DNA from 3 places in the Mesorhizobium sp. WSM4308 genome. Region 3 is predicted to be linked to each of the others. Evidence: predicted binding sites of a transcription regulator. Region 3 holds the regulator's gene; each other region holds the start of a gene.
The links. Region 3 encodes LexA, which represses DNA repair genes until DNA is damaged. Its sites were predicted from a motif close to TGTTCNNNNTGTGTTCNG; they were not measured.
Positions count from the first base shown of each region.

Region 1 (3,276 bases), on a different contig from region 3:
CCATCCGGCCAAGCCCATCGCTTCATCCAGCGCTGTCGTCATCGTCTCGACGATCTGCGCGGCAGCCGAAGGGCCAATGCCCGGCATCAGTTGCAGAACGCGAAAGCCGGCGACGCGGTCACGCGGGTTTTCGGCAAAGCGCAGCACCGCCAGCACATCCTTGACATGGGCGGCATCGAGGAATTTCAGGCCGCCGAACTTGACGAAGGGAATGTTGCGCCGCGTCAGTTCGATCTCCAGCGGCCCGCTGTGGTGCGAGGCGCGAAACAGCACCGCCTGCGATTTCAGCGCCGTACCGGCCTCGCGCTCGGCGAGGATGGTATCGCAGACGAAGTTGGCCTGCTCGACCTCGTCGCGGACGCTGACCAGCCTTGGCTTGTCGGTGGATTTGCGCTCCGACCAAAGGTTCTTGGTGAAGCGCTCCGAGGCCTCGCCTATCACCGCATTGGCGGCGGCCAGAATGGTTTCCGTAGAGCGGTAATTGCGCTCCAGCATCACCACATCGGCGGCCTGCGCGAACTGTTTTGGAAAGTCGAGGATGTTGCGCACCTCGGCGGCGCGGAACGAATAGATCGACTGCGCATCGTCTCCGACCACCGTCAGCCCGGCGCCGTCGGGTTTCAGTGCCATCAGGATCGAAGCCTGCAGGCGGTTGGTGTCCTGGTATTCGTCGACCAGAACATGGTCGAAACGCCCGCCCAGATGCGCCGCTATGTCCGGCTCGGCCGCCATCTGCGCCCAGTAGAGCAGCAGATCGTCATAGTCGAGCACGTTCTGCGCCTGCTTGGCCTCGACGTAACCGGCGAACAGGTGCTTCAACTGCTCGGCCCAGCCGGCGCACCAGGGGAAGGCCGACCCCAGCACTTCGCCGAGCGGCGCCTGCGCGTTTACGGCGCGCGAATAGATGGCAAGGCAGGTGCCCTTGGTCGGAAAGCGCGCTTCCGTTTTCGAGAAGCCGAGTTCGTGGCGCACCAGATTCATCAGGTCGGCGGAATCCTCGCGATCATGGATGGTGAAGGCCGGGTCGAGGCCGATCTCCAGCGCATAGTCGCGCAGCAGCCGGGCGCCGATGCCGTGGAAAGTGCCGGCCCAGGTCAGCGCATCGGTGATCACCGCGGCGTCGCGGCCGAGCACCTCGCCGGCAATACGTTCGACACGTTTCGCCATTTCGGATGCGGCGCGCCGCGAAAAGGTCATCAGCAAGATACGGCGCGGGTCGGCACCCCTGACGATGAGATGAGCGACGCGATGCGCCAGCGTGTTGGTCTTGCCCGAGCCGGCGCCGGCAATGACCAGCAACGGCCCGGCGATCTTGCCGTCACCATGCTCGACGGCCTGGCGCTGGGCATCGTTCAGCCGCGCGAGATAGGCGGGCTGGGCAGTCGATTCCACAAAGGTCGAATCATGAGCGGCGAGGTTCATCGCCCATCAAGCATCGTTTCCGCTTTGTTCGCAACATAGAAGCTTTGCGACGGCCCCTTGGTCTTGGCGCAACTCTCAAGGGAAAGCGCTACGCTTTTCCAGGGAAAACCGCTTCACACTTTTCCTGGAATTGCTCTACCGCCGGGGATCGACACCCATGGCCGCCGATTGGCGGCGCAGAGCTTCGCGGTCACTTCTCGGCGCGGGCAGCAACAGGGGATCGATGTCGCCGGGCACGTCATCGATCATCTTGCGCGTGAGGCGGTAAGCGAGAAAGGCAAAAGTACCTGCCAGAAGCAAACGGATCATGCCGCGGTCTCCTCTGATGAGGGTCAACCGGAAACATGACGGTTTGTTCCATCGCGCCAAGTTCGCAACCAAACCGATGGCGGGTCGTTGAAAGCAAGGAGGCGATAGCGATGAAGAAGCTAGGATTAGCCCTTGTGCTGGTCGCTTTGGCTGTCTCGGCCTGCGACAACAAATTGCCACCGACCAAGGCTCCTGGTGCCGAACAAAGCTCCTATGCCAGCAATCCTGTCATGAACACGGAGAGTGTTGGGCAACTGAGATGATCCCGGTGCACTGAGGACCCGTCGAAACCTCATTGCATTGCCGCGATGCATTCTTCGAGCCGCTCGAGGCGGAACTTGGCATTGCGCAATTCGTGCCCGGCGTCCTGTTGCAGCTGACGGCCTCGGGCCGGGAATGCCATTGTAAGGTTTCTTTCGAGTTCGGCGATGCGCGCACGCACCTGCCGCGCCTCATCCTGACGCAACGCCCTTATCCAGTTCCGCCCGCGCATTGGCCTTCCCGCAACAGCCAAGGACCAGCGTCTTCCATGCCAGAAAGACGCTAACGCCCTGCAAGTGCGAATATTCTAAATTTAATGAATGCTAATTTAGCAGGCGGTCGGCGCGGGAAGAAGGCCGGCGCCGCTTGGGAGGAGAAGGCGCCGGCCAAGCGGATAAATCAGGTCCGCCGCACCACACAGCCTAGCTGAGTCTTGCCGCTGCGTCATGTGGGATCGCGGATTTCGGCCTTTTCCAGGCGTTTTCCACCGGCAAAGGCGTGCCGAAGGGGGGCCGCGGCCGGTCAAATTCCGAGCCGTTGCCTGGCGATGGCGGCATGAAAACTGGCGCCGAAGACCAGCCCGTCATCATTGAAGTCATAGCTGGAATTGTGGAGCGGCGCCGAGGCCTCCCCATTGCCGAGGAACACGAAGCAGCCCGGCACGTGATCGAGGAATCGGGCAAAATCCTCCGACGCCGTCATCGGCTCGCGGGCAACCGCGACATTGCCGGGATCGAAGATTTTCTTGGCGGCGGCGAAGGCCGCCTCGACCAGTTCGGCATCATTGTGCAAAGGCACGAATTCTCTGGTGTAATTGACCTCGGCGGCAATGTTGTAGGCGGCCGCGGTGCCCTCGGCGATGGTGCGCATCTGGCGTTCGATCGCCGCGCTGACCTCGGGGCGAAAACTGCGCGTATCGCCGAGGATGCGGGCAAGACCAGGCAGCGCATTGCGGGTGCCATCGGTGATCAGTTCGGTCACCGAAACCACCGCTATGTCGGCCGGGCTCAGGCGGCGCGAAACGATGGTCTGCAGATTGGTGACCAGCGCACAGGCGGCGACCAGCGTTTCGTTGCCCGAATGCGGCCGCGCCGCGTGGCCGCCGAACCCCCTGAGCACGATCTCGAAATTATCCTCTGCCGACATGACAGGGCCGGCACGGGTCTCGAAATGCCCGACGGGAAGGCCAGGCATGTTGTGCAGGCCAAAGATCTCGTCGAAGGGAAAGCGCTGCATCAGGCCGTCGTCGAGCATGGCCAGCGCGCCCCTGCCCCACTCCTCGGC
Region 1 is NZ_NSFW01000010.1:69,248-72,523, reverse strand. It holds gene CK227_RS19540 (ATP-dependent helicase) at 1-1,422, opposite strand, end outside; gene CK227_RS36785 (hypothetical protein) at 1,558-1,731, opposite strand; gene CK227_RS36780 (hypothetical protein) at 1,842-1,994, shown strand; gene CK227_RS19530 (hypothetical protein) at 2,024-2,173, opposite strand; gene CK227_RS19525 (M20 aminoacylase family protein) at 2,515-3,276, opposite strand, start outside.
Region 1: a site for LexA is predicted at 1,437-1,454, ahead of CK227_RS19540 (ATP-dependent helicase). Genes of this name have one in related genera too.

Region 2 (3,276 bases), on a different contig from region 3:
CGTCCGTGTGGTAGACGGTGACCAGCAGCTCGTCCTTCTTCAACCCGAACTCCTTGGTGATCAGGTTCCAGGCAAGCTCGATGGCGCGCTCCTTGAAGTAATCGCCGAAGGAGAAATTGCCGAGCATCTCGAAGAAAGTCAGGTGGCGCGCGGTGTAGCCGACATTGTCGAGGTCGTTGTGCTTGCCGCCTGCGCGAACGCTCTTCTGGGCGGTGGTAGCGCGCGAATAGGACCGCTTCTCCAGACCGGTGAAGACGTTCTTGAACTGCACCATGCCGGCATTGGTGAACATCAATGTCGGATCGTTGCGCGGCACGAGCGGGCTCGAGGCCACGACCTCGTGGCCCTCCTTGCGGAAATAGTCGAGAAATGTCGACCGGATCTCGTTCACGCCACTCATGACTGCTGCCTTTTCGCGAAAACCGCCGGCGCGGCCGGCGGAAACTGGTGTCTGCTTTCCAGAAATAGACTTGGCCTTTTAGCGGCCACGCTCCAGCCTGTCCAGAAACACGGAACTGGGCCAATCCTGGGAGTCTATTGGTCCCAAAAACGAAAACCGCCGGCGCGAAGGCCGGCGGTTTTGGACGCGATACTAAAGAACTCGGTTACTTAAGCATCGGATCATAGGTCGACTTTATGGCCGAACTCTGTCCGTTGCCCTACATCGCGCCGGCTTCGTCCTCAAAACCGTCGTCGCCGCCTTCAGAGCCACCATTTTCGAGGAACTTTTCGGCGATAAGCCCGGCATTCTGCCTGAGCGCCAGTTCGATCTCGCGTGCGGTATCGGGATTGTCGCGCAGGAACAGTTTTGCATTTTCGCGGCCCTGGCCGAGACGTTGCGAATTGTACGAGAACCAGGCGCCGGACTTCTCGACCACGCCGGCCTTGACGCCGAGATCAACCAGCTCGCCGGTCTTGGACACGCCCTCGCCATACATGATGTCGAACTCGACCACCTTGAAGGGCGGCGCCAGCTTGTTCTTGACCACCTTGACGCGGGTCTGGTTGCCGACGACCTCGTCGCGATCCTTGACCGAGCCGATGCGGCGGATGTCGAGGCGCACCGACGCATAGAATTTCAGCGCGTTGCCGCCGGTCGTGGTTTCGGGCGAACCGAACATGACGCCGATCTTCATGCGGATCTGGTTGATGAAGATGACCATGGTGTTGGAGCGCGAGATCGAGGCGGTCAGCTTGCGCAGCGCCTGGCTCATCAGGCGGGCCTGCAGGCCGGGCAGCGAATCGCCCATCTCGCCCTCGATTTCGGCGCGCGGCGTCAGTGCCGCGACCGAATCGACCACCAGCACGTCGATGGCGCCGGAGCGCACCAGCGTGTCGCAGATCTCCAGCGCCTGCTCGCCTGTGTCGGGCTGCGAGATCAGCAGGTTCTCAAGATCGACGCCGAGCTTGCGGGCATAGACCGGGTCGAGCGCGTGTTCGGCGTCGACGAAGGCGCAGATGCCGCCCTTCTTCTGGGCTTCGGCCACCGTGTGCAGCGCCAGCGTCGTCTTGCCCGAGCTTTCCGGCCCGTAGATCTCGATGATGCGGCCGCGCGGCAGGCCACCGACGCCGAGCGCGATGTCGAGACCGAGCGATCCGGTCGGCACCGTTTCAATCTCGACGACCTGCTCGTTCGCGCCGAGCCGCATGATCGAGCCCTTGCCGAAAGCCCGCTCGATTTGCGACAGCGCCGCATCCAGAGCCTTTGATTTGTCCACTGCCTTATCCTCTACAAGCCGCAAAGAATTCTGAGCCATGATACATCACCCCTTGGTCGTCAATGAAGGCCGGACAATCCGTAATCCCTGCCATTTTGTACCTTTTTTGTTCTCGTTTGGCAAGAGGGATCAAATATCTGAAAAACAAGTCATATCCGGATTTGTTCTTTTTCCGTACCAAGAGATCGAACAGGAATGCACCCCGCATTGGGCCAGACTGCTCGGTTGTATCGATCCGCCGAATCGCCATCTTGCTGGCGAAGGCTATGACGCAGTCTAGCGCTTGTGCAGTTGCAATAACAAAGGGCATATCGCCGGCATGGTGAAATCCATAGAGATATTGGCCGTGGGCGGCGCCCATATCGACCGGCGCGGCCAGGTGTCAGGCACGTATGTGCCGGCGGCGTCCAATCCCGGCACGATGCGCGAGGACGTCGGCGGCGGCGTGTTCAACGCGCTGCGCAGCACGGTGCGGCGCGGCGTATCGGGCTCGCTGATGTCGATGCGCGGCGGCGATGCAGCGGCGGACACCATTTCGCGAGCCATCGCCGAGGCAGGCATCGCCGACCTGTCGGCGGTCTTCCTCGACCGCACGACGCCGAGCTACACCGCGCTGATCGATCGCGAGGGCGAGTTGATCGTCGGCTTTGCCGACATGGTGCTCTACGATCTGGCGTTTCCCAAGCAGATGAGACGGTCCAAGGTCCGCGAAGCGATCGCTGCCGCCGATGCCATCCTGTGCGACGCCAATCTGCCGTCGGCGGCACTGGAGCGGCTGGTTTCGCTTGCGGCCGGCAAGCCGGTGTATGCCATTGCCATCTCGCCGGCCAAGGTGGTGCGGCTGATACCGGTGCTCAGCGCGCTGGCGCTGGTCTTCATGAACCGGCGCGAAGCCGTCGCGCTGGCCGGCGTCAACGCAAACGCCGCCGAAGGAGATGTCGTCGACGGATTGCGATGCAGCGGCCTTGCCAGCGGCGTCGTGACGGCAGGCAGCGCGCCGGTGCTGGGTTTCGATGAAGCAGGCGCCTTTACGATCCAACCGCCTGCCCCGAGAAAAGTCGCTGACGTCACCGGCGCCGGCGACGCGCTGGCGGGTGCGACGGTGGCAGCCCTGCTGCGCGGCCTGCCGCTGCGCCAAGCCTTGCGCGAAGGCGTCGCGGCGGCGACGCTGGCCATCGAAAGCGCCGACGCCATCCCCGATTTTACCGCGGCGAGCTTCGCCGAAGCTCTGGCTCTTGTGCCGGACGCGCAGGAAGTGGCATGAGACCGGCAAATTCATAGTGCCGCTGTGTTGCCGGCATGCGCCGCACCGCGAGTTGGAGATCCAGATGACACCCGAAACCGCCCGCCCCTTCATCGACGTCCACGCACCAGTGGCGCAAGCCCTGGCCGCCGGGCGCCCGGTTGTGGCGCTGGAAAGCACCATCATCACCCATGGCATGCCCTACCCCGACAATGGCGCCATGGCAGCCAATGTCGAGAAGATCATCAGCGACGGCGGCGCCGTACCGGCGACGATCGCGGTGGTTGGCGGCCGCATCAAGATCGGCCTGTCTGA
Region 2 is NZ_NSFW01000005.1:189,081-192,356, reverse strand. It holds gene alaS (alanine--tRNA ligase) at 1-400, opposite strand, end outside; gene recA (recombinase RecA) at 660-1,757, opposite strand; gene CK227_RS11340 (carbohydrate kinase family protein) at 2,038-2,982, shown strand; gene CK227_RS11335 (pseudouridine-5'-phosphate glycosidase) at 3,047-3,276, shown strand, end outside.
Region 2: a site for LexA is predicted at 1,815-1,832, ahead of recA (recombinase RecA). Genes of this name have one in related genera too.

Region 3 (3,276 bases):
AGCTTGGCCGCCACTGGATCGGTGACCGCGGCGAAAACGATCGGAATCCCGGAACCGGCGAGCGCCTTCTTGGCGATCTGCGAGACCGGCGTGGTGATGGTGTAGATCAGCTTGGGCTGCTCCGCCTGCAGCTTGGCGATCATCTGCGGCACCAGAGATGCATCGAAGTTGGTATGGCTTTCGGTGTAGACGACGTCCTTGCCCTCGACAAAGCCGTTGTCCGTCAGTGCCTTCTTGAAGCCCGCTATGGCGGCATTGAGCTGCGGATGCTCGCCGAAATTGGCGATGCCGATGCGTATCTGATCGGCTGCGGCGCTGCCGACGCTGACCATCAACGCGCCTGCCAGGGCCAATCCCGACAGCCAAACGGATTTCGACTTCAACATCATTTCCTCCCAGATTTGATCAGCGCCGCTCTCAAGGACGGCAACTGCGGCGATCATGGTCAGTCCCTCGCCGCGTGTCAAACATTATATATAATTCTTGCCATACTTCCCCTTCATATATAATTTTCACAGGCTGATGATGGACCGACCGCGATGCAGGATCAGAACAATTCCACGAAGACCGAAGCGGCCTATCAGCTGCTGCGGCGCGATATCCTGACCACCCGCCTCATGCCGGGGGCGCCGCTCAAGCTGAGCGCGCTGCGCGGCACATACGGCGTCGGCTGGACGCCGCTGCGTGAAGCGTTGTCCCGACTTGAAGCCGAACGCCTGGTCACTGCCATCAGCAATCGCGGCTTTGCCGTCGCTCCCGTGTCGCGCGCCGAGCTCGAGGACCTGGCGCGCGCAAGGATGGTTGTCGAAATGCCGCTGTTCCTGGAATCGATCGCGAACGGCGGCAGGGAATGGGAGGATGCGGTCGTCACCGCTCATTACCGGCTCTCCCGCTGCAAAACCGCGGTCGATGACCCTTCCGATGCGGCCGTCGACAAATGGGACGAGAGCCACGAGGCCTTCCATGCGGCGCTGCTGAGCGCGGCGACGGCAAACTGGCTGTTGCGCTTCCGCTCGACGATCGCCGATCAGCTGCGTCGGCATCATCGGTTTCTCGGCCTGGCGCCGACTTTGCGGGCGGCGGCCGGCCTGAAGGACGGCTACGGCGAGGCAATGGACGCGCTGCGCGAGGCGATCGCCATCGAGCATCACACCGCGATCATGGAAGCGGCGCTCGATCGGGATGTAGAGCGGGCAAAGGCGCTGATGACGGCGCATATCGGCTACACGCTGCATGTCTATGTCCACAGCGAAGACAACGGCGCCAACACTTACACCGCGCGCGCCGGCAGCCTGAAAGCGGTTTCCGGATGATGCTTCCGCGGCGTCCGGATCCACGTGGCCGTGCCGGCCTGAACTCACGATCGTTGGCGTTTTGGTTTCGTTTCGTTCTGCCGGAATGGATCGATACGCCGCTCAAATCCGCCCCGCAGACGCCTCCCAAACACCTGATGCCAAACCGCGTTCAGGGCTAGGCCACAGGCCATTAACCGAAACGATTTCAATGCGCGTACCGGCAGGGAAATCATTGATCGCGACCCTCTGCCCCGGTCAAAAAATTTCAGACGCGTTAACAAATTCATTAAACTTTAAACAGTTGCGGAACACAACTGGAACAGATAGTGTTTGTTCTGGGTTTGTTTTTCGATTCTGATTCAAACCCTTCGTTCAATGCCTCGGGGGGCCGCCATGCTGACACGCAAGCAACATGAACTGCTGATGTTCATTCATGAACGGCTCAAGGAAAGCGGCATTCCGCCGTCCTTCGACGAGATGAAAGAAGCGCTCGATCTCGCCTCCAAGTCGGGCATCCATCGCCTGATCACGGCACTGGAGGAACGCGGCTTCATCCGCCGGCTGCCCAACCGGGCGCGGGCACTGGAAGTGCTGCGGCTGCCGGATTCGATCGCGCCCGGCCTTAACGCGGCAAAGAAATTCTCGCCAAGCGTCATCCAGGGCAGCCTCGGCCAGGGCGGTCTTGGCCGCCAGATCAAGCCGGCGCAGTCGCGCTTGCCTGCGGCCGGCAATGATGACGATGCGGTTTCCGCCGTGTCGATCCCAGTGATGGGCCGCATCGCCGCCGGTGTGCCGATCGATGCCATCCAGCACCAGACGCATTCGATCTCGGTGCCGCCGGACATGATCATGGGTGGCGAGCACTATGCGCTGGAGGTCAAGGGCGACTCGATGATCGACGCCGGCATCTTCGACGGCGACACGGTCATCATCCGCAACGCCGACACGGCGAGCCCGGGCGAGATCGTCGTGGCGCTGGTCGACGAGGAGGAAGCAACCCTGAAACGGTTCCGCCGCAAGGGCGCCTCGATCGCCCTTGAAGCCGCCAACCCGGCCTACGAGACGCGCATTTTCGGGCCAGACAGGGTCAAGGTGCAGGGCAAGCTTGTCGGGCTGATCCGGCGTTACTGAGCAGGAGCGGCCGTCTTTTCGGGTTTTTGATAGGGCGCCAGCCCCCTCGCCTCACGCGAAAATTTTCGTTGCTCGTGCCAAGGCCGATACGGCCCGTCCACCGCGAAGCTGACGGTTGGCGGGCCAGTTGCCGATTGGCGGTCGAAGAACACGGCGGCACTGCCTTTGCGGGCAAGTTGCCGTTTGGTGACGACAAGAACCAGCGGATTGTGGCAGGCATCATAGCCCGTCGCGTCATTGACGACGATCAGGTCGGCGAAACCGCAGGCTTTCCAGGTATCCTTGCGGTCTTCGACATGCGCGATGATCGCACCCGACGGGTGCCGTGCAAGACAGACGCCATCCGTGCAGTAGAACGGTGCTCCCGGCGGCAGATTGACGGCATCGGCAATGTCGAATTGCCCGTCCGCCCTGTCGAACATCTCCGGCACGACGATGGTTTCGGACACCAGCGCGCGTTTCCAATTGTCGACGGTGAACTCGTTCGGGCGAGCCCGGCTGACCGCGAGTTCTCCACCGCCGATCGGCAGCGCCACCAACCGCGCATCTTCGGAAATCAGCACATCCGGGGTGCGCGTATCCGATACTGTCAGCAGGCCGGCAAGCGCGAATGGCACTGCCGCGAGCCGCAGCCAGGTCGTCGCCATCGTCGCGATGACCAGGGCGATGGTCACCAGCAGCACGGATCGCTGCGAAATCAGCCCGACCGCATCGACCGGGGAGCGTTCCGATATCCACGCCGATATGGTGATCATTGCGGTCAGGCCCTTGCCCATCACGTAAAGGAAGGGGCCGTCGGCACCAAAGGGCATCGCAAGAGAACTGAGAACAGCGAAAGGCATGACTATCA
Region 3 is NZ_NSFW01000013.1:143,593-146,868, forward strand. It holds gene CK227_RS23555 (ABC transporter substrate-binding protein) at 1-386, opposite strand, end outside; gene CK227_RS23560 (GntR family transcriptional regulator) at 540-1,313, shown strand; gene lexA (transcriptional repressor LexA) at 1,689-2,426, shown strand; gene CK227_RS23570 (ComEC/Rec2 family competence protein) at 2,420-3,276, opposite strand, start outside.